DNA from 4 places in the Alkaliphilus metalliredigens QYMF genome. Region 1 is predicted to be linked to each of the others. Evidence: a T-box and tRNA genes for the amino acid it is inferred to sense, from the RefSeq annotation. Region 1 holds a T-box; the other regions hold tRNA genes.
The links. A T-box is a leader RNA that pairs with one kind of tRNA and senses whether it is charged. The one in region 1 lies ahead of pheS (phenylalanine--tRNA ligase subunit alpha), so its partner is inferred to be a tRNA-Phe.
Positions count from the first base shown of each region.

Region 2: it has a tRNA-Phe gene. The T-box ahead of pheS (phenylalanine--tRNA ligase subunit alpha) is inferred to sense a tRNA for this amino acid. The anticodon was not compared.
Region 3: it has a tRNA-Phe gene. The T-box ahead of pheS (phenylalanine--tRNA ligase subunit alpha) is inferred to sense a tRNA for this amino acid. The anticodon was not compared.
Region 4: it has a tRNA-Phe gene. The T-box ahead of pheS (phenylalanine--tRNA ligase subunit alpha) is inferred to sense a tRNA for this amino acid. The anticodon was not compared.

Region 1 covers NC_009633.1:1,724,620-1,730,127, reverse strand. Annotated here, with positions in the region: gene pheT (phenylalanine--tRNA ligase subunit beta) at 1-2,304, opposite strand, end outside; gene pheS (phenylalanine--tRNA ligase subunit alpha) at 2,328-3,347, opposite strand; T-box leader at 3,503-3,729, opposite strand; gene AMET_RS24945 (YqzL family protein) at 3,732-3,821, opposite strand; gene AMET_RS08100 (TrmH family RNA methyltransferase) at 3,925-4,743, opposite strand; gene AMET_RS08095 (potassium channel family protein) at 4,758-5,402, opposite strand; gene AMET_RS08090 (TrkH family potassium uptake protein) at 5,416-5,508, opposite strand, start outside.
Region 2 covers NC_009633.1:4,427,362-4,432,869, forward strand. Annotated here, with positions in the region: gene AMET_RS21190 (shikimate 5-dehydrogenase) at 1-326, opposite strand, end outside; gene AMET_RS21195 (aspartate aminotransferase family protein) at 329-1,750, opposite strand; tRNA gene AMET_RS21200 (tRNA-Phe) at 1,877-1,952, opposite strand; tRNA gene AMET_RS21205 (tRNA-Ile) at 1,962-2,038, opposite strand; tRNA gene AMET_RS21210 (tRNA-Lys) at 2,044-2,119, opposite strand; tRNA gene AMET_RS21215 (tRNA-Gly) at 2,124-2,198, opposite strand; tRNA gene AMET_RS21220 (tRNA-Leu) at 2,226-2,308, opposite strand; tRNA gene AMET_RS21225 (tRNA-Tyr) at 2,446-2,530, opposite strand; tRNA gene AMET_RS21230 (tRNA-Thr) at 2,543-2,618, opposite strand; tRNA gene AMET_RS21235 (tRNA-Asp) at 2,632-2,708, opposite strand; tRNA gene AMET_RS21240 (tRNA-Val) at 2,835-2,910, opposite strand; tRNA gene AMET_RS21245 (tRNA-Glu) at 2,923-2,997, opposite strand; tRNA gene AMET_RS21250 (tRNA-Met) at 3,004-3,079, opposite strand; tRNA gene AMET_RS21255 (tRNA-Leu) at 3,095-3,183, opposite strand; tRNA gene AMET_RS21260 (tRNA-Asn) at 3,189-3,263, opposite strand; rRNA gene rrf (5S ribosomal RNA) at 3,272-3,388, opposite strand; rRNA gene AMET_RS21270 (23S ribosomal RNA) at 3,516-5,508, opposite strand, start outside.
Region 3 covers NC_009633.1:4,433,616-4,439,123, forward strand. Annotated here, with positions in the region: rRNA gene AMET_RS21270 (23S ribosomal RNA) at 1-197, opposite strand, end outside; rRNA gene AMET_RS21275 (16S ribosomal RNA) at 555-2,082, opposite strand; tRNA gene AMET_RS21280 (tRNA-Gly) at 2,401-2,474, opposite strand; tRNA gene AMET_RS21285 (tRNA-Thr) at 2,483-2,558, opposite strand; tRNA gene AMET_RS21290 (tRNA-Asp) at 2,572-2,648, opposite strand; tRNA gene AMET_RS21295 (tRNA-Met) at 2,661-2,737, opposite strand; tRNA gene AMET_RS21300 (tRNA-Met) at 2,821-2,896, opposite strand; tRNA gene AMET_RS21305 (tRNA-Phe) at 2,974-3,049, opposite strand; tRNA gene AMET_RS21310 (tRNA-Ile) at 3,059-3,135, opposite strand; tRNA gene AMET_RS21315 (tRNA-Pro) at 3,141-3,217, opposite strand; tRNA gene AMET_RS21320 (tRNA-Trp) at 3,224-3,299, opposite strand; tRNA gene AMET_RS21325 (tRNA-Ile) at 3,322-3,398, opposite strand; tRNA gene AMET_RS21330 (tRNA-Pro) at 3,413-3,489, opposite strand; tRNA gene AMET_RS21335 (tRNA-Ser) at 3,499-3,590, opposite strand; tRNA gene AMET_RS21340 (tRNA-Ser) at 3,605-3,693, opposite strand; tRNA gene AMET_RS21345 (tRNA-Lys) at 3,702-3,777, opposite strand; tRNA gene AMET_RS21350 (tRNA-Gln) at 3,782-3,857, opposite strand; tRNA gene AMET_RS21355 (tRNA-Arg) at 3,864-3,940, opposite strand; tRNA gene AMET_RS21360 (tRNA-Gly) at 3,949-4,022, opposite strand; tRNA gene AMET_RS21365 (tRNA-Thr) at 4,031-4,106, opposite strand; tRNA gene AMET_RS21370 (tRNA-Asp) at 4,120-4,196, opposite strand; tRNA gene AMET_RS21375 (tRNA-Val) at 4,322-4,397, opposite strand; tRNA gene AMET_RS21380 (tRNA-Glu) at 4,410-4,484, opposite strand; tRNA gene AMET_RS21385 (tRNA-Met) at 4,491-4,566, opposite strand; rRNA gene rrf (5S ribosomal RNA) at 4,635-4,751, opposite strand; rRNA gene AMET_RS21395 (23S ribosomal RNA) at 4,879-5,508, opposite strand, start outside.
Region 4 covers NC_009633.1:4,449,927-4,455,434, forward strand. Annotated here, with positions in the region: rRNA gene AMET_RS21525 (23S ribosomal RNA) at 1-390, opposite strand, end outside; tRNA gene AMET_RS21530 (tRNA-Ala) at 558-633, opposite strand; rRNA gene AMET_RS21535 (16S ribosomal RNA) at 702-2,229, opposite strand; tRNA gene AMET_RS21540 (tRNA-Phe) at 2,611-2,686, opposite strand; tRNA gene AMET_RS21545 (tRNA-Ile) at 2,696-2,772, opposite strand; tRNA gene AMET_RS21550 (tRNA-Lys) at 2,777-2,852, opposite strand; tRNA gene AMET_RS21555 (tRNA-Gln) at 2,857-2,932, opposite strand; tRNA gene AMET_RS21560 (tRNA-Arg) at 2,939-3,015, opposite strand; tRNA gene AMET_RS21565 (tRNA-Gly) at 3,024-3,097, opposite strand; tRNA gene AMET_RS21570 (tRNA-Thr) at 3,106-3,181, opposite strand; tRNA gene AMET_RS21575 (tRNA-Val) at 3,315-3,390, opposite strand; tRNA gene AMET_RS21580 (tRNA-Glu) at 3,403-3,477, opposite strand; rRNA gene rrf (5S ribosomal RNA) at 3,482-3,598, opposite strand; rRNA gene AMET_RS21590 (23S ribosomal RNA) at 3,761-5,508, opposite strand, start outside.

The sequences.
Region 1 (5,508 bases):
TTCTTTATCTCGGTAGGTAATGGAATAGGCAACACTTTTATGTCCTTCGGGAATTTGACTTCCTTGATAAATATCAAATAACGTAAAGCTTTCTAGAATATTGCCACCATTATCTTTAATAATACCCTCTATTTGTTTCACTGTGATGTCATTTTTAAGCACCACAGCAAAATCCCTGGTAATGGCAGGATATTTCGGTAATGGCTCATATAAACGTTCCATACGACTTAATTCTAATAGCACGCTAAAGTCTATCTCTGCACAATAGCATCGTTCATCTATGTCATAGTTTTCTAATACCTTAGGATGAATCTCACCGAAGGTACCAATTGTATGCTGACCCACTAGGATGCTGGCACATCTTCCTGGGTGGAAGGTTGGATGATAATTTTCCACTTCTACTTGAATGTCCTCTATACCAAGTTGCTCAAGTAATGCTTCAATGGCTCCCTTTAAAGTAAAGAAGTCTTCTTCTCCATACATCCCCATCACTAAGTTAGGTATCTCCGAAGGCAAGATTTCTAAGGCTTCATCCTTTGGTAAAAAGATGTTCCCCATTTCAAAGGCCCGGACAAACTTTACATTACGATTGATATTTCTAGATAAGACCTCTAACATGTTGGGAAGCAATGTGGTTCTCATGACACTGGTTTCATCTCCTAATGGATTGAGCAGTTTCACAAAACGTCGCTTAAGACTATCTTCCCTGAGTTCGATTTTATCCACACTCTTTGGACTCACAAATGAGAAAGTCAGAATCTCATTAAAGCCCATGGCATTTAATATGTCTTTTGTAAAATCCTCAATTTTTTGTCCATTGGTTTTGCCCCCAGCCACAATGTTTCCCTTTGCCATGGTAGATATAATTTTATCATATCCATACATTCGAGCGATTTCTTCAGCGATGTCTGCCTCTTCAACTAAATCATCTCTAAATGTTGGAATTGTCAATTCAAGACGTCCATTCATATTTTCAGCCTTTATTTCCAAAGGCTTTAATAGCGCTATCATCTCTTCAGGGCTCACCTGGGTTCCTAATAGTCCATTAATTTTCTCTACGGAAACATTCAGCTGACGGTTGCCCTTGGGCGTGATATAAACATCTACAGCACCCATTAATATTTCTCCTGCACCAAGCTCTGCAATCAATTGACAAGCCCGCTCTGCTGCTATTTGAACTAGATTAGGATCCAGTCCTTTTTCATATTTAGAGGATGCTTCAGTTCTTAATCCTAAAGTCTTAGAAGTCTTTCGGATCCCATCGGCCTCGAAATTTGCAGACTCCAGTAATACCGTTGTGGTTTTAGGGGTGATCTCTGATTCTTCTCCACCCATGACACCGGCAATGGCTAAGAGCTTTTCTTTATCAGTGATCATCAGCATGGATTCATTTAGTTTTCTTTGAACACCGTCTAATGTTTTCATTTCCTCCCCTGAAGTGGCATTTCGAATGATGATTTCATCTCCAGCTACGGCATCTATGTCAAATGCATGTAGTGGTTGCCCATATTCAAGCATCACATAATTGGTGACATCCACAATATTATTAATGGGTCTGACCCCAGACTTCATTAACTTTAATTGTAACCAAATTGGTGAAGGCCCTATCTTAACATTTTTGATCACCCTTGCCAAATATCGTGGACATTTTTCGTTATTTTCAATCTTCACTTGAACATAATCCCCGCTTTTTTCTTTTGTTTCTGTCAAGTTGATATTTGGATAGTTTAATTCTTTTCTAAATGTGGCAGCGGCTTCCCTTGCCATTCCCATCATGCTCAAGCAGTCTGGACGATTGGAAGTGATTTCAAATTCTGCAACCTGATCTGTTAAGCTTAGTACTTCCAATGCATCTGATCCTAGTGGATAGGCCTGGTCTAAAATCCAAATGCCGTCCTTCACCTCTTCAGGGATAACAGACTTCCCAAAGCCAAGCTCATCAAGAGAACATAGCATCCCCTCGGAAACCTCTCCACGAAGCTTTCCTTTTTTAATCTTCAGATCTCCTGCCAACTGGGCTCCATGCACGGCCACAGGAACATAGTCTCCTTCGTTAATATTGGTGGCACCTGTGACAATTTGCAGCATTTCGTCTCCAATATTGACCTTTACAATCACAAGTTTGTCGGCATTTGGATGGGGTAGGATCTTTTCAATATGTCCCACAACAATCCCCTTCATATCCTTTGCAACCTCTTCCACCATCTCTACCTTTGATCCTGACATCGTCATTTGATCAGCAAAGACTTTAATTGATTCATCTATTTTCACATACTCTTTTAGCCAATTAATTGAAACATTCATTTTTATACCCTCCTGACATCTGATTAAAATTGATTGATAAAACGCATATCATTCTCAAATAATAGACGAATATCATCAATTTCATATTTTGCCATCGTCAATCGATCAATTCCCATTCCAAAGGCAAATCCACTGTATATCTCTGGATCAATCCCACAATTTCTTAATACATTTGGATGGACCATTCCTGCACCTAATAATTCGATCCACCCCTCGCCTTTACACATGCTACATCCATGACCAGCACATTTGAAGCATGTCACATCAACTTCGGCGCTAGGCTCTGTGAATGGGAAATGATGTGGTCTAAACTTCACTTTCGTATCGTTTCCAAAAAACTGTTTGATAAAGACTTCTAGGGTTCCCTTTAGGTCTCCTAATGTAATTCCTTTGTCTACTACTAATCCCTCTAACTGATGAAACATCGGTGTATGGGTTGCATCAGGTGTATCATTTCGAAAGCACCGACCTGGAGAAATGATTCGAATGGGTGGCTTCTGCAGTTCCATGGTTCTAACTTGAACAGGAGAAGTCTGTGTTCTTAAAATTATATGGTCATTAATGTAGAATGTATCACTCATATCCCTTGATGGATGATTTGGTGCTGCATTTAGGGCATCAAAGTTATAATGTACCGTTTCCACTTCCGGTCCCTCAGCTACTTTAAATCCCATACCAATGAAAATGCTCTTCAGTTCATCCATAGCCTGGATCAATGGATGTCTTTTTCCAATTTCTCTTGTTTTTCCTGGCATGGTGACATCTAAAGATTCCATTTTTAGCTTAGACTCTAATTCTTTATCTTTTACGGCTCCCTTTGCCAGCTCTAGTGCTTCTTCAATCTGCTCTCTAACAAGATTGGCAATCTTCCCAACTAAAGGACGTTCCTCTTTGCTCAAGCTACCCATTCCTCTTAAAACCTCTGTCAGTTCTCCTTTTTTACCTAAGTATTTTACCCTTACTTTTTCTAGAGAATCTGTAGATGTTGATGCTTGGATATCTTGTTTTGCCTTTTCTTCTAATTGCTTTAGTTTTGCTTCCATGTCTAAACTCCTCTCGTCAAATTAAGTAGATAACTGAAATTTCAAGTGCTTAAAATTCGTCTGATGCTATCGCATCGACTCATGGCGCACTCAATTTTCAACTCCTCTTTGTTGAAAATTTCAAGTGCTTAAAAATACAAAAAAACCCTCATCCCAAAAGGGACGAAGGCTTGCTCCGCGGTACCACCCTCATAATAGGCACCTAAAGTAAGCCTATCACTTAAAGGCGCTAACGAGCCCACTCGGTAAGACTTACTGCTTTTTTTCAGCCTACAGCTCCAGAGGGAACTTCTGCTACACTTATCTACAAGTACTCTCAGCCTTAGGCACTTGCTCTCTTTAAAACAGTCTATAGCATACTTTTCTCTTTCTTCGCTTTTTCATCTAATTCATCACTAACTCTTTATACATCAGATAGGCCGTCACCGAGCCCGTCATTTCGAAAATTTTCCAAAAAAGTTCTGCGGTCTTCATGGGACCACACTCCTTTCTTTAACCCATTATAGCCCTATTATAGCATAGGTTTTCTTGTAAAACAATGGGATTTCTGAAGGAGTTATTAAATTTTTTAAAAATTCTAATCTTTTAGAAATCTTCCCTGTATTCCTTGGTATATCAGTATTCCAGCTGCTACCGAGGCATTTAATGACTCGATTTTTCCTAATATAGGTATCTTTACCCGTTCATCTACTTGGGCAAGAATATCTGGGTGAATGCCTCTCGCCTCATTACCAATAATCATCGCAATTGGATTATTATAATCCAGCTGAAAATGATTCTTATCTGTTTCTAATGTACTGGCAACAAGCTTCACAGCATTTGCTTTCAAATAATAAATCCACTCTTCATTATTATTACTTTGTATAATAGGCAAATGAAATATGGCTCCCATGGTAGCTCGAATACTCTTACTATTATATGGATCCACACATCCCTTAGTTAGGATAATAGCATCTGTTTTTGCGCCTTCTGCTGTTCGAATGATTGTTCCTAGGTTACCTGGATCTTGAATCTCATCTAAAACCACAATAAATGGATTCTCTTTTTTCTCTAGATCTAAGCTCTCTAATTGATGGTTTTTCATTTCAACCACTGCAATGATTCCTTGAGGGGTTTCTGTATCTGCTATTTTTAAAAAAAGTGAGTCCATTGTTTGATGGCATGGATATTTTTCTTTAAGTTTTTCTAGTAGATGTGGACCTCCTTGAACCTGATGAATATGGTCACAATATAGAATATGGTCAATGGGTCCCCCATGCAAAAAACATTCTTCAACAATTCGTAATCCTTCAATGGTGAACTGTTGATGTTTTATTCGATTCTTCCTGAGACTGAGTCCTTTTATATGCTTCAACACTGCATTTTTATCACTGGTAATGATTTGCTGCTCCATCATAATATTCACCTACCTTACTCTTGAATCTTCTTTAGATCATTATTATGACCGATTACCACAAGTACATCTCCTCGGCTAATGCGATCCTTTGCATTAGGCGACACATTGATAAGATCTCCTTGTTTAATGGCCATGATGTTGACTCCATATTTTGCTCTCACATTAATCTCTAAAAGTGTTTTACCACTCCAAGCTTCCAGTGCGCTAATCTCCATAATACTATAGTCCGGCGCCAATTCAATATAATCCAGTATATTAGTAGAAACAAGATTGTGGGCTACACGAGTTCCCATATCACGTTCAGGGAACACAACACGGTCAGCTCCTATTTTGTACAATACCTTGGCATGCATGTCGTTTTGTGCCTTAGCTACAACATATTTGACCCCTAGGTCTTTGACAATTAATGTCGCCATGATGGAGGCTTGTATGTTAGAGCCGATGGTGATGACAGCCACATCAAAGTTTCTAATTCCCAAAGTACGTAAAGCATGTTCATCTGTGGCATCTGCCTGAACAGCATGGGTAACCTCATCTGAAATATGTTGTACGATTTCTTCATTTCCATCTATGGCAAGTACATCATGTCCCATTTTATACAGGGTCTTAGCAACGCTACTACCAAACCGTCCACATCCAATTACAATATATTGTTTCATTTCTTCACCCCTTCTAGCCCACTATTATTTTTTCCTCAGGATATCTGATCATACCTTTGTTCTTGCGCTGTTGTGTTGCCAATGCATAGGCAATTGTTAATGGTCC
Region 2 (5,508 bases), 2.2 Mb from region 1:
GCGTCTCCAACTACCGAAGTGTATGCACCTAACCCCATAATCTTGGCACCTAATTTTTCTGAAATTCTACCGGCTTTAATAATTTTTTTTGTCACTTCTTCTTGCTTCAATGACATCATCATTTCTGACGTTAGGGGTACACCTACAAACCACCCTTCCACTTCATTAAAGGGGCTTTGTACGTTGGTAATATGGGAAATTTGGGATGGTGGTATCCAATTAATTAACCTTTCAACCATACTTTTAGGCAGTTTCTGTAGAAATTGATACTTCCTATAAATATCCTTCAACTCAATGGGATGAATTAAAAATGCAAATTTGTCCATGGTTATACTCCTCTATTTATAAATGATTTAATAAAATACTTTGTGTTGGATAGTGCCATAGATGTAATCCCTTTGTGTTTTTGAAGAATATCTCTTAATGCAGCTACAAAGTGGTCAATCTCTTCATAGGATATGGTTAAGGAAGGCTCTACTCGAATGACATAAGGGTTATTGAGGGTATAGGCAGTCACAATACCATAGTCATTAAGCATTTTACTAGCAATAACCCCACCGGTATACTCCCCTAATAATTCACTGGTTAGCTCAAATCTTTTTGTCAGTTGATTGCTTATAGGTTCAAATTCCAATCCAATCATTAATCCCCGTCCTCTTACATCTTTTAAAAGAGGATAATCTTCTTTAAGCTGATTTAGTTTTTCTAAAAAGTATGTTCCTTTTTTCCTAGCTTCATGAACTAGATTAGATTCATCAATAAACTGTATTGTTGCTAATCCAGCTGCCATAGCCCATGTATTTCCCCCAAAAGTAGAGGTATGCAATAAGCATTTGTCCATACTACCATAACCTTTTTCCCATACTGCTTTCGTGGCAATATAAGCTCCTACAGGTATGATTCCTCCCCCTAATGATTTCGCCATACACATAATATCTGGATTAATCTCTTCATCTTCACAAGCAAACCAGTTTCCAGTTCTCCCAAATCCAGTTTGAACTTCATCGGCAATCAGTAAAACGTCATATTGATTGCATAGCTCTCTTACCATTTTTAAGTATCCTTTAGAAGGTACAATCACACCCCCTTCACCTTGAATAGGTTCAAGGATCATTGCTGCAATATCATCATAGGTTTCTAATAAATCAATTAACTCACTAATGTCTCCATATATAACTTCTTCTGTTGAAGCAATAAGAGGTTGAAAATATTTTCTGTATTTTTCTCTTCCTGTGACTGATAGGGCTCCCATTGACTTTCCATGAAAAGAACTACTGCAATATATAATTCTAGCCTTTCCTGTTGCTATTCTAGCCAGCTTCAATGCCCCTTCTACAGCCTCAGCGCCACTGTTGCAGAAGAAAGTATGCATTAATGATCCAGGTGTAATATTAGCTAATGCTTCTGCTAGTGCCCCACTTAAAGGGTTCAGTGCAGTTTGCAATAAATTCGGTAGATTTGTAATCTTTTGTAGACTAGAGATAACAAATTCATTATTATGTCCTATATTTAAAGCGCCGTAAGCGCCTAAAAAATCAATATACTCTCTTCCTTGATCATCCCATAACTTTGTATCTTTAGCCTTCACAAACACGCGGTCAAAACTTAATATCTTTAATAATTTTAATAGTTGAGGATTAATGAATTGCTCATATTTTACTTGTGTTTCCAAGTTTGAAAGTTCCATTGCTTTTTCAATTGTTATGTATTTCTTTTTTTCACTGAGAATTTGATCTTTTATGACACCCACCCCTTCTAAAAAGCTTTAGTATAATGGTTGCCATATTATGGAGTTCCTATTCTCATTTCATTGCGTCCTATCTTTTATATAACAAAAAATAAAAAAGCAAGAGATTAAAAATCTCTTGCTTTTTCCTGGTGCCCAGAGGCGGAATCGAACCACCGACACGGGGATTTTCAGTCCCCTGCTCTACCGACTGAGCTATCTGGGCTTATTTAGTTGGTGGGCTCAAGTGGACTCGAACCACCGACCTCACGCTTATCAGGCGTGCGCTCTAACCAGCTGAGCTATGAGCCCTAAAATGGTGACCCATCCGCGACTCGAACGCGGGACACCCTGATTAAAAGTCAGGTGCTCTACCGACTGAGCTAATGGGTCAAAATGGAGCGGAAGACGAGATTTGAACTCGCGACCCTCGCCTTGGCAAGGCGATGCTCTACCACTGAGCCACTTCCGCATATCTGTTATTCATTTAGTTTTAAAATGGTGCGGGTGGAGGGACTTGAACCCCCACGGTCGCCCGCTAGATCCTAAGTCTAGTGCGTCTGCCAATTCCGCCACACCCGCATTTTAATATTACGCTGACCGATATTTTGTCAGCTAAGTGATAATATAAAAATATATCACATAAATGTTAGCTGATGTTTAGCTAACTAAGTGACTAATGCCAAATTATTGATTTGGGTTATCTACTTATATTTAAGTGGTGGAGGGAGAAGGATTCGAACCTTCGAAGTCGCTGACAACAGATTTACAGTCTGCCCCCTTTGGCCGCTCGGGAACCCCTCCTGATTATGAAAATGGAGCTGGTGATGGGATTCGAACCCGCGACCTGCTGATTACAAATCAGCTGCTCTACCAATTGAGCTACACCAGCTTATTATTTTAAATGGCGACCTGGAAGGGACTCGAACCCTCGACCTCCAGCGTGACAGGCTGGCATTCTAACCAACTGAACTACCAGGCCGCGTTATTTTCGCAGTCTCGCATCACAAATTTGTTCACTCCCTTTTGGTCGTGCAAATTTGGTGCGAATGTTGCGTTTAACCTACTACCGATTTACTACAAACGTAAATCGAGTATAGGTTATAAATGGTGGGCGCAACAGGGCTCGAACCTGTGACCCCCTGCTTGTAAGGCAGGTGCTCTCCCAGCTGAGCTATGCGCCCTGGGAATAAAAATGGTGACCCCTAGGGGAATCGAACCCCTGTTACCGCCGTGAAAGGGCGGTGTCTTGACCGCTTGACCAAGGGGCCTTGTAATGGTTGCGGGGGCAGGATTCGAACCTACGACCTTCGGGTTATGAGCCCGACGAGCTACCAGTTGCTCCACCCCGCGTTGTAAATAAAGAAATGGTGCCGAAGACCGGAATCGAACCGGTACGATCTTGAAGGACCGCAGGATTTTAAGTCCTGTGCGTCTGCCAGTTCCGCCACTTCGGCATATATGGCTCCTGGGAGAGGACTCGAACCTCCAACCTGTCGGTTAACAGCCGAATGCTCCACCATTGAGCTACCCAGGAACAATAAAATATCGCGACGACCTACTCTCCCAGGCAGCTGCCCGCCAAGTACCATCAGCGCTGAAGGGCTTAACTTCTGTGTTCGGGATGGGAACAGGTGTGACCCCTTCGCTATAGTCACGAAATTACGCTACTGCTATCGCAGCGCTTCATATCGCACTCAATTTTAAAGTATCACTTTAAAATTTCAAGTGCTCAAATTAAATGAGAGATATGCACTCTCAAAACTACACAATGTTATGGATATTTCTTTTGGTCAAGTCCTCGACCTATTAGTATTGGTCAGCTGAGTACATTACTGCACTTACACCTCCAACCTATCAACCAGGTAGTCTTCCTGGGGTCTTACTCTCTTTCGAGATGGGAAATCTTATCTTGAGGGGGGCTTCGTGCTTAGATGCCTTCAGCACTTATCCCTTCCATACGTAGCTACCCAGCGATGCTCTTGGCAGAACAACTGGTACACCAGAGGTATGTCCATCCCGGTCCTCTCGTACTAAGGACAGCTCCTCTCAAATTTCCTGCGCCCGCGACGGATAGGGACCGAACTGTCTCACGACGTTCTGAACCCAGCTCGCGTACCACTTTAATGGGCGAACAGCCCAACCCTTGGGACCTACTACAGCCCCAGGATGTGATGAGCCGACATCGAGGTGCCAAACCTCCCCGTCGATGTGGACTCTTGGGGGAGATAAGCCTGTTATCCCCGGGGTAGCTTTTATCCGTTGAGCGATGGCCCTTCCACTCGGAACCACCGGATCACTAAGCCCGACTTTCGTCCTTGCTCGACCTGTATGTCTCGCAATCAAGCTCCCTTTTGCCTTTGCACTCTACGCACGATTTCCGACCGTGCTGAGGGAACCTTTGGGCGCCTCCGTTACTTTTTGGGAGGCGACCGCCCCAGTCAAACTGCCCACCTGACAGTGTCCCAAGACCGGTTTCACGGTCTATGGTTAGAATTTCAGTACTACAAGAGTGGTATCCCAAGGTCGACTCCACCAAGACTGGCGTCCTAGTTTCAAAGTCTCCCACCTATCCTGTACATATAGTACCAAAATCCAATGTCAGGCTACAGTAAAGCTCCACGGGGTCTTTCCGTCCTGTCGCGGGTAACCAGCATCTTCACTGGTATTACAATTTCACCGGGTCTATTGTTGAGACAGTGCCCAAATCGTTACGCCTTTCGTGCGGGTCGGAACTTACCCGACAAGGAATTTCGCTACCTTAGGACCGTTATAGTTACGGCCGCCGTTTACTGGGGCTTAAGTTCAGTGCTTCGCTTGCGCTAACACGTCCCCTTAACCTTCCAGCACCGGGCAGGCGTCAGCCCCTATACTTCGTCTTTCGACTTAGCAGAGACCTATGTTTTTGGTAAACAGTCGCTTGGGCCTATTCTCTGCGGCCGGATAAGGCTTATGGAGTAAATCCTTCACCAAATCCGGCACCCCTTCTCCCGAAGTTACGGGGTCATTTTGCCGAGTTCCTTAACAATAGTTCTCCCGATCGTCTTAGGATTCTCTCCTCACCCACCTGTGTCGGTTTGCGGTACGGGCACTTTATAGTCTCGATAGAGGCTTTTCTCGACAGTGTGGAATCAACCAGTTCGCTACTTATATTTCGCTCCCCATCACATCTCAGAATATGTTAGAACGGATTTGCCTATCCTAACTCCCTACTTGCTTAGACGCACACAACCAACGGTGCGCATGGTTTATCCTACTGTGTCCCCCCATTTCTCAAACGACTAAAAGTGGTACAGGAATCTCAACCTGTTGTCCATCGCCTACGCCTTTCGGCCTCGGCTTAGGTCCCGACTAACCCTGAGCGGACGAACCTTCCTCAGGAAACCTTGGGTTTTCGACGGGCAAGATTCTCACTTGCCTCTCGTTACTCATGCCAACATTCTCTCTTCTGTAAAGTCCACTGCTCCTTACGGTACAGCTTCTACCCTTACAGAACGCTCGCCTACCATCCTTTCGGATCCATAGCTTCGGTGATACGTTTGAGCCCCGGACATTTTCGGCGCAGAATCACTCGACCAGTGAGCTATTACGCACTCTTTAAATGAGTGGCTGCTTCTAAGCCAACATCCTGGTTGTCTGTGCAACTCCACATCCTTTTCCACTTAACGTATACTTTGGGACCTTAGCTGATGGTCTGGGCTCTTTCCCTCTTGACTACGGATCTTATCACTCGCAGTCTGACTCCCAAGTATAAGACGACGGCATTCGGAGTTTGATAGGTT
Region 3 (5,508 bases), 2.2 Mb from region 1:
TCAGTTCCCCCGGTCTGTCTTCTATTACCTATGAATTGAGTAATAGATACTTGGATATGAACCCAAGTGGGTTTCCCCATTCGGAAATCCCCGGATCAATGCCTGCTTGCGGCTTCCCGAGGCTTATCGCAGCTTACCACGTCCTTCATCGACTCCTAGTGCCAAGGCATCCGCCCTTTGCTCTTAATAACTTGACCTTTACGCTCATGACCCAAATCATAGATTTAGAGTCAATCGCTCAGCTAACAACTTGTTGAGCTTTCTTGAATAATCAAGATAATCTTCAAATTGATAGTTTATTGATTTCGCATTTATTTAAGCAGATGACCAAAATCTTCGATTTTGAGTCAGTCGCTTAGCTAGCAATTTGATGATTTGTTTCCCTGAACAAATCAAGGAAATCGTCAAATTGATAGCTTCATGTTTCACATAACATTGTGTAGTTTTCAAAGAACATAAGCAGACAACCGAAATGTTGATTTCGTTTGTCTAACTTCATTAGAGAGATTAGGTCTCTCAAAACCAAACAGTATAGATGCGCCTTTGCTCCTTAGAAAGGAGGTGATCCAGCCGCACCTTCCGATACGGCTACCTTGTTACGACTTCACCCCAGTCATCGACTTCACCTTCGGCAGCTTCCTCCTTACGGTTAGATAGCTGACTTCGGGTGCTTCCGACTCCCGTGGTGTGACGGGCGGTGTGTACAAGACCCGGGAACGCATTCACCGCGACATTCTGATTCGCGATTACTAGCAACTCCAGCTTCATGTGGGCGAGTTTCAGCCCACAATCCGAACTGGGACCGACTTTATAGGATTTGCTCCGGATTACTCCTTCGCTGCCCGTTGTATCGGCCATTGTAGCACGTGTGTAGCCCTGAACATAAGGGGCATGATGATTTGACGTCATCCCCACCTTCCTCCGAGTTATCCCCGGCAGTCTCTCTAGAGTGCCCAGCCGAACTGCTGGCAACTAAAGACAAGGGTTGCGCTCGTTGCGGGACTTAACCCAACATCTCACGACACGAGCTGACGACAACCATGCACCACCTGTCACCTCAGTCCCCGAAGGGAAGACTCCGGTTAAGGAGTGGTCCGAGGGATGTCAAGTCCAGGTAAGGTTCTTCGCGTTGCTTCGAATTAAACCACATGCTCCGCTGCTTGTGCGGGTCCCCGTCAATTCCTTTGAGTTTCACTCTTGCGAGCGTACTCCCCAGGCGGAGTGCTTAATGCGTTAGCTGCGGCACTGAGGTTCGACCCCCAACACCTAGCACTCATCGTTTACGGCGTGGACTACCAGGGTATCTAATCCTGTTTGCTCCCCACGCTTTCGTGCCTCAGCGTCAGTAATGGTCCAGAAAGTCGCCTTCGCCACTGGTGTTCCTCCTAATATCTACGCATTTCACCGCTACACTAGGAATTCCACTTTCCTCTCCCATACTCAAGTCTTGCAGTTTCAAAGGCTTACTACGGTTGAGCCGTAGCCTTTCACCTCTGACTTGCAAGACCGCCTACGCACCCTTTACGCCCAGTGATTCCGGATAACGCTTGCCCCCTACGTATTACCGCGGCTGCTGGCACGTAGTTAGCCGGGGCTTCCTCCTAGGGTACCGTCAATATTCTTCCCCTAGGACAGAGCTTTACGACCCGAAGGCCTTCATCGCTCACGCGGCGTTGCTGCATCAGGCTTTCGCCCATTGTGCAATATTCCCCACTGCTGCCTCCCGTAGGAGTCTGGACCGTGTCTCAGTTCCAGTGTGGCCGATCACCCTCTCAGGTCGGCTACTGATCGTCGCCTTGGTGAGCCATTACCTCACCAACTAGCTAATCAGACGCGGGCCCATCTTGTACCGAAATTCTTTGACCCTTAAGGGATGCCCCTCTAGGGTTTTATGGGGTATTAGCAACGGTTTCCCGTTGTTGTCCCCCTGTACAAGGTAGGTTGCCCACGCGTTACTCACCCGTCCGCCGCTAGTTTCACTTTCTTCCACCCGAAGGCTTCCGTCAGATTAACCCGCTCGACTTGCATGTGTTAGGCACGCCGCCAGCGTTCATCCTGAGCCAGGATCAAACTCTTATATATAAATTTCTGGGTATTTCTTGTTCCATTCTAGTTAACTAAAATGGTATCTCGGCTTACGCCGAGTAAGTGACTTACACAAAATCTTAGATTTTGGTAATCTACTTATATGCTGGCTTACATCTATACTGTTTAGTTTTCAAAGACCTGATTTCTAACTTGCTTGGTATAACCCGTCGCGTTTTGGCGACTTAATCAATATATCATTTTTGTTGTGGTATGTCAATACTTTTTTATTGTTTTGTTTCTATTTACATAAGAAACTTGTAATAAAATTAGACATAAAAAAACCGTTTATTTTAAACGGATATGGAATTCAAATGGAGCGGGTAGAGGGAATCGAACCCTCGCGATCAGCTTGGAAGGCTGAAGTTCTACCACTAAACTACACCCGCATATACTATGGAGCTGGTGATGGGATTCGAACCCGCGACCTGCTGATTACAAATCAGCTGCTCTGCCAATTGAGCTACACCAGCTTATTATTTTAAATGGCGACCTGGAAGGGACTCGAACCCTCGACCTCCAGCGTGACAGGCTGGCATTCTAACCAACTGAACTACCAGGCCGCGTTTTGTAAATGGTAGCGGCAACAGGAGTCGAACCTGTGACCTTTCGGGTATGAACCGAACGCTCTAGCCAGCTGAGCTATGCCGCCAGATATTTGAGCACTTGAAATTTTAAGTAGTGCTTAAAATTAAGTGCAACATGAAGTGTTGCGATAGCAACAACGTAATTTTTTGGTTGCGGAGGCAGGATTTGAACCTACAACCTTCGGGTTATGAGCCCGACGAGCTACCAGTTGCTCCACCCCGCGTTTTGCTATATTTTTCCAAATCTTTAGTTTGATGTGGTACTCAGCTTCGCTGAATTTCATTAAACCTAAAGACTTGATGGTGCCCAGAGGCGGAATCGAACCACCGACACGGGGATTTTCAGTCCCCTGCTCTACCGACTGAGCTATCTGGGCTTATTTAATTGGTGGGCTCAAGTGGACTCGAACCACCGACCTCACGCTTATCAGGCGTGCGCTCTAACCAGCTGAGCTATGAGCCCTCTTGTGGTCCGGGTGAAGAGATTCGAACTCCCGACCCCATGGTCCCAAACCATGTGCGCTACCAAACTGCGCTACACCCGGTTGAATTGGCAGGGGTGACAGGATTTGAACCCACGACACGTGGTTTTGGAGACCACTGTTCTACCAACTGAACTACACCCCTGTACTTCTATTTATTATATATATGGTGGGCCTTCAGGGATTCGAACCCCGGACCTGCCGGTTATGAGCCGGACGCTCTAACCAACTGAGCTAAAGGCCCCAATTTTTTTCATTTGGTCCGGGTGAAGAGATTCGAACTCCCGACCCCATGGTCCCAAACCATGTGCGCTACCAAACTGCGCTACACCCGGTTAAAAAAATGGCGGAGAAGGCGGGATTCGAACCCGCGCGCCGCATACACGACCTAACGGTTTAGCAAACCGTCCTCTTGAGCCTACTTGAGTACTTCTCCATATTTTGTTTTAATGGCGGAGAGGGTGGGATTCGAACCCACGGTCCCTTTCAGAATCACTAGTTTTCAAGACTAGCTCCTTAAACCGCTCGGACACCTCTCCTTAATTGATGGTGACCCATCCGCGACTCGAACGCGGGACACCCTGATTAAAAGTCAGGTGCTCTACCGACTGAGCTAATGGGTCAAAATGGCTGGGATAGCAGGACTCGAACCTGCGGATGACGGAGTCAAAGTCCGTTGCCTTACCGACTTGGCTATATCCCAAGAAAGTGGCGTGCCCACAGGGATTCGAACCCCGGACCTACGGCTTAGAAGGCCGTTGCTCTATCCAGCTGAGCTATGAGCACATTTTATTTGGAGCGGGTAGAGGGAATCGAACCCTCGCGATCAGCTTGGAAGGCTGAAGTTCTACCACTAAACTACACCCGCATATACTATGGAGCTGGTGATGGGATTCGAACCCGCGACCTGCTGATTACAAATCAGCTGCTCTGCCAATTGAGCTACACCAGCTTATTATTTTAAATGGCGACCTGGAAGGGACTCGAACCCTCGACCTCCAGCGTGACAGGCTGGCATTCTAACCAACTGAACTACCAGGCCGCGTTATTTTCGCAGTCTCGCATCACAAATTTGTTCACTCCCTTTTGGTCGTGCAAATTTGGTGCGAATGTTGCGTTTAACCTACTACCGATTTACTACAAACGTAAATCGAGTCAGGTTATAAATGGTGGGCGCAACAGGGCTCGAACCTGTGACCCCCTGCTTGTAAGGCAGGTGCTCTCCCAGCTGAGCTATGCGCCCTGGGAATTAAAATGGTGACCCCTAGGGGAATCGAACCCCTGTTACCGCCGTGAAAGGGCGGTGTCTTGACCGCTTGACCAAGGGGCCATGTAATGGTTGCGGGGGCAGGATTCGAACCTACGACCTTCGGGTTATGAGCCCGACGAGCTACCAGTTGCTCCACCCCGCGTTAGTCTACAATTTTACCCAATTTAAAATTAGGTAAAATTGTAGTTCTCAACTTTGTTGATTTTTTTCATATCGCGACGACCTACTCTCCCAGGCAGCTGCCCGCCAAGTACCATCAGCGCTGAAGGGCTTAACTTCTGTGTTCGGGATGGGAACAGGTGTGACCCCTTCGCTATAGTCACGAAATTACGCTACTGCTATCGCAGCGCTTCATATCGCACTCAATTTTAAAGTATCACTTTAAAATTTCAAGTGCTCAAATTAAATGAGAGATATGCACTCTCAAAACTACACAATGTTATGGATATTTCTTTTGGTCAAGTCCTCGACCTATTAGTATTGGTCAGCTGAGTACATTACTGCACTTACACCTCCAACCTATCAACCAGGTAGTCTTCCTGGGGTCTTACTCTCTTTCGAGATGGGAAATCTTATCTTGAGGGGGGCTTCGTGCTTAGATGCCTTCAGCACTTATCCCTTCCATACGTAGCTACCCAGCGATGCTCTTGGCAGAACAACTGGTACACCAGAGGTATGTCCATCCCGGTCCTCTCGTACTAAGGACAGCTCCTCTCAAATTTCCTGCGCCCGCGACGGATAGGGACCGAACTGTCTCACGACGTTCTGAACCCAGCTCGCGTACCACTTTAATGGGCGAACAGCCCAACCCTTGGGACCTACTACAGCCCCAGGATGTGATGAGCCGACATCGAGGTGCCAAACCTCCCCGTCGATGTGGACTCTTGGGGGAGATAAGCCTGTTATCCCCGGGGTAGCTTTTATCCGTTGAGCGATGGCCCTTCCACTCGGAACCACCGGATCACTAAGCCCGACTTTCGTCCTTGCTCGACCTGTATGTCTCGCAATCAAGCTCCCTTTTGCCTTTGCACTCTACGCACGATTTCCGACCGTGCTGAGGGAACCTTTGGGCGCCTCCGTTACT
Region 4 (5,508 bases), 2.2 Mb from region 1:
CTTGTTTGATATACAGGACTATTACCTTCTCCGGTGGGGCTTTCCAACCCTCTTCTACTACAATACCTTCTTCTTAACGACCGTGTCCACAACCCCGATGAAGTAAACCCCATCGGTTTGGGCTCTTCCCCTTTCGCTCGCCGCTACTGAGGGAATCGAATTTTCTTTCTCTTCCTCGGGGTACTTAGATGTTTCAGTTCCCCCGGTCTGTCTTCTATTACCTATGAATTGAGTAATAGATACTTGGATATGAACCCAAGTGGGTTTCCCCATTCGGAAATCCCCGGATCAATGCCTGCTTGCGGCTTCCCGAGGCTTATCGCAGCTTACCACGTCCTTCATCGACTCCTAGTGCCAAGGCATCCGCCCTTTGCTCTTAATAACTTGACCTTTACGCTCATGACCCAAATCATAGATTTAGAGTCAATCGCTCAGCTAACAATCGCACCTTATATTTCCTTGAACAAATCAAAGAAAAGGTTTGATTGATAGTTTATTGATTTCGCATTTAATGCTTCATCATAACATTGTGTAGTTTTCAAAGAACTTTTTTTAAATGGTGGAGACGAGGAGAGTCGAACTCCTGACCCCCTGCTTGCAAGGCAGGTGCTCTCCCAACTGAGCTACGCCCCCTTGGTGCTTTTAGAGAGATGATTAGGTCTCTCAAAACTAGACAGTATAGATGCGCCTTTGCTCCTTAGAAAGGAGGTGATCCAGCCGCACCTTCCGATACGGCTACCTTGTTACGACTTCACCCCAGTCATCGACTTCACCTTCGGCAGCTTCCTCCTTACGGTTAGATAGCTGACTTCGGGTGCTTCCGACTCCCGTGGTGTGACGGGCGGTGTGTACAAGACCCGGGAACGCATTCACCGCGACATTCTGATTCGCGATTACTAGCAACTCCAGCTTCATGTGGGCGAGTTTCAGCCCACAATCCGAACTGGGACCGACTTTATAGGATTTGCTCCGGATTACTCCTTCGCTGCCCGTTGTATCGGCCATTGTAGCACGTGTGTAGCCCTGAACATAAGGGGCATGATGATTTGACGTCATCCCCACCTTCCTCCGAGTTATCCCCGGCAGTCTCTCTAGAGTGCCCAGCCGAACTGCTGGCAACTAAAGACAAGGGTTGCGCTCGTTGCGGGACTTAACCCAACATCTCACGACACGAGCTGACGACAACCATGCACCACCTGTCACCTCAGTCCCCGAAGGGAAGACTCCGGTTAAGGAGTGGTCCGAGGGATGTCAAGTCCAGGTAAGGTTCTTCGCGTTGCTTCGAATTAAACCACATGCTCCGCTGCTTGTGCGGGTCCCCGTCAATTCCTTTGAGTTTCACTCTTGCGAGCGTACTCCCCAGGCGGAGTGCTTAATGCGTTAGCTGCGGCACTGAGGTTCGACCCCCAACACCTAGCACTCATCGTTTACGGCGTGGACTACCAGGGTATCTAATCCTGTTTGCTCCCCACGCTTTCGTGCCTCAGCGTCAGTAATGGTCCAGAAAGTCGCCTTCGCCACTGGTGTTCCTCCTAATATCTACGCATTTCACCGCTACACTAGGAATTCCACTTTCCTCTCCCATACTCAAGTCTTGCAGTTTCAAAGGCTTACTACGGTTGAGCCGTAGCCTTTCACCTCTGACTTGCAAGACCGCCTACGCACCCTTTACGCCCAGTGATTCCGGATAACGCTTGCCCCCTACGTATTACCGCGGCTGCTGGCACGTAGTTAGCCGGGGCTTCCTCCTAGGGTACCGTCAATATTCTTCCCCTAGGACAGAGCTTTACGACCCGAAGGCCTTCATCGCTCACGCGGCGTTGCTGCATCAGGCTTTCGCCCATTGTGCAATATTCCCCACTGCTGCCTCCCGTAGGAGTCTGGACCGTGTCTCAGTTCCAGTGTGGCCGATCACCCTCTCAGGTCGGCTACTGATCGTCGCCTTGGTGAGCCATTACCTCACCAACTAGCTAATCAGACGCGGGCCCATCTTGTACCGAAATTCTTTGACCCTTAAGGGATGCCCCTCTAGGGTTTTATGGGGTATTAGCAACGGTTTCCCGTTGTTGTCCCCCTGTACAAGGTAGGTTGCCCACGCGTTACTCACCCGTCCGCCGCTAGTTTCACTTTCTTCCACCCGAAGGCTTCCGTCAGATTAACCCGCTCGACTTGCATGTGTTAGGCACGCCGCCAGCGTTCATCCTGAGCCAGGATCAAACTCTTATATATAAATTTCTGGGTCCATCTTAGTAAAACTAAAATGGCTTCTCGACTTTGTCGAGTTTGTATCTTGCGCAAAATCTAAGACTTTGGCAATCTACTTGTAATATGCTGGCTTACATCTATACTGTTTAGTTTTCAAAGACCTGATTTCTAACTTGCTTGGTATAACCTGTCGCGTTTTGGCGACTTAATCACTATATCACTTCCGATGATGAATGTCAATACCTTTTGCACATATTTTGTTTTTATTTCGTATTAATAATGTTAGCTTCAAACAATATATCACATTCTAGTACCACTGTCAATATAGATACGGATTGTATTGTTACCCAACAATCTTATCTATAGCTAATACAAAAGCAAGGATTTAAACCCTTGCTTTTTTCGTGGTGCCCAGAGGCGGAATCGAACCACCGACACGGGGATTTTCAGTCCCCTGCTCTACCGACTGAGCTATCTGGGCTTATTTAGTTGGTGGGCTCAAGTGGACTCGAACCACCGACCTCACGCTTATCAGGCGTGCGCTCTAACCAGCTGAGCTATGAGCCCTAAATGGTGACCCATCCGCGACTCGAACGCGGGACACCCTGATTAAAAGTCAGGTGCTCTACCGACTGAGCTAATGGGTCAAAATGGCTGGGATAGCAGGACTCGAACCTGCGGATGACGGAGTCAAAGTCCGTTGCCTTACCGACTTGGCTATATCCCAAGAAAGTGGCGTGCCCACAGGGATTCGAACCCCGGACCTACGGCTTAGAAGGCCGTTGCTCTATCCAGCTGAGCTATGAGCACATTTTATTTGGAGCGGGTAGAGGGAATCGAACCCTCGCGATCAGCTTGGAAGGCTGAAGTTCTACCACTAAACTACACCCGCATATACTATGGAGCTGGTGATGGGATTCGAACCCGCGACCTGCTGATTACAAATCAGCTGCTCTGCCAATTGAGCTACACCAGCATAATATATTAATGATATTACCTTTTCTTTCAATTTTTTATGTTCAATGATTTATTTATATTCAATAGAACCATTGGAATAAATCTCAAAATGCCAACTGACTAACTCAAAATCAAAGATTCTCATTATAATATGGTGGGCGCAACAGGGCTCGAACCTGTGACCCCCTGCTTGTAAGGCAGGTGCTCTCCCAGCTGAGCTATGCGCCCTGGGAATTAAAATGGTGACCCCTAGGGGAATCGAACCCCTGTTACCGCCGTGAAAGGGCGGTGTCTTGACCGCTTGACCAAGGGGCCTTTAATATCGCGACGACCTACTCTCCCAGGCAGCTGCCCGCCAAGTACCATCAGCGCTGAAGGGCTTAACTTCTGTGTTCGGGATGGGAACAGGTGTGACCCCTTCGCTATAGTCACGATATTAAGTAGACAACCAAAAGTTAGTTTTTCAACTTTTGTGTTGGTCACTTAGTCAGCAATCTGGTTATTCCTTTCCTTCGGAATGACCCTAAAGGAATGGACAGATTGATGACGTCTTTTGAGAGTATTCTCTCAAAACTACACAATGTTATGGATATTTCTTTTGGTCAAGTCCTCGACCTATTAGTATTGGTCAGCTGAGTACATTACTGCACTTACACCTCCAACCTATCAACCAGGTAGTCTTCCTGGGGTCTTACTCTCTTTCGAGATGGGAAATCTTATCTTGAGGGGGGCTTCGTGCTTAGATGCCTTCAGCACTTATCCCTTCCATACGTAGCTACCCAGCGATGCTCTTGGCAGAACAACTGGTACACCAGAGGTATGTCCATCCCGGTCCTCTCGTACTAAGGACAGCTCCTCTCAAATTTCCTGCGCCCGCGACGGATAGGGACCGAACTGTCTCACGACGTTCTGAACCCAGCTCGCGTACCACTTTAATGGGCGAACAGCCCAACCCTTGGGACCTACTACAGCCCCAGGATGTGATGAGCCGACATCGAGGTGCCAAACCTCCCCGTCGATGTGGACTCTTGGGGGAGATAAGCCTGTTATCCCCGGGGTAGCTTTTATCCGTTGAGCGATGGCCCTTCCACTCGGAACCACCGGATCACTAAGCCCGACTTTCGTCCTTGCTCGACCTGTATGTCTCGCAATCAAGCTCCCTTTTGCCTTTGCACTCTACGCACGATTTCCGACCGTGCTGAGGGAACCTTTGGGCGCCTCCGTTACTTTTTGGGAGGCGACCGCCCCAGTCAAACTGCCCACCTGACAGTGTCCCAAGACCGGTTTCACGGTCTATGGTTAGAATTTCAGTACTACAAGAGTGGTATCCCAAGGTCGACTCCACCAAGACTGGCGTCCTAGTTTCAAAGTCTCCCACCTATCCTGTACATATAGTACCAAAATCCAATGTCAGGCTACAGTAAAGCTCCACGGGGTCTTTCCGTCCTGTCGCGGGTAACCAGCATCTTCACTGGTATTACAATTTCACCGGGTCTATTGTTGAGACAGTGCCCAAATCGTTACGCCTTTCGTGCGGGTCGGAACTTACCCGACAAGGAATTTCGCTACCTTAGGACCGTTATAGTTACGGCCGCCGTTTACTGGGGCTTAAGTTCAGTGCTTCGCTTGCGCTAACACGTCCCCTTAACCTTCCAGCACCGGGCAGGCGTCAGCCCCTATACTTCGTCTTTCGACTTAGCAGAGACCTATGTTTTTGGTAAACAGTCGCTTGGGCCTATTCTCTGCGGCCGGATAAGGCTTATGGAGTAAATCCTTCACCAAATCCGGCACCCCTTCTCCCGAAGTTACGGGGTCATTTTGCCGAGTTCCTTAACAATAGTTCTCCCGATCGTCTTAGGATTCTCTCCTCACCCACCTGTGTCGGTTTGCGGTACGGGCACTTTATAGTCTCGATAGAGGCTTTTCTCGACAGTGTGGAATCAACCAGTTCGCTACTTATATTTCGCTCCCCATCACATCTCAGAATATGTTAGAACGGATTTGCCTATCCTAACTCCCTACTTGCTTAGACGCACACAACCAACGGTGCGCATGGTTTATCCTACTGTGTCCCCCCATTTCTCAAACGACTAAAAGTGGTACAGGAATCTCAACCTGTTGTCCATCGCCTACGCCTTTCGGCCTCGGCTTAGGTCCCGACTAACCCTGAGCGGACGAACCTTCCTCAGGAAACCTTGGGTTTTCGACGGGCAAGATTCTCACTTGCCTCTCGTTACTCATGCCAACATTCTCTCTTCTGTAAAGTCCACTGCTCCTTACGGTACAGCTTCTACCCTTACAGAACGCTCGCCTACCATCCTTTCGGATCCATAGCTTCGGTGATAC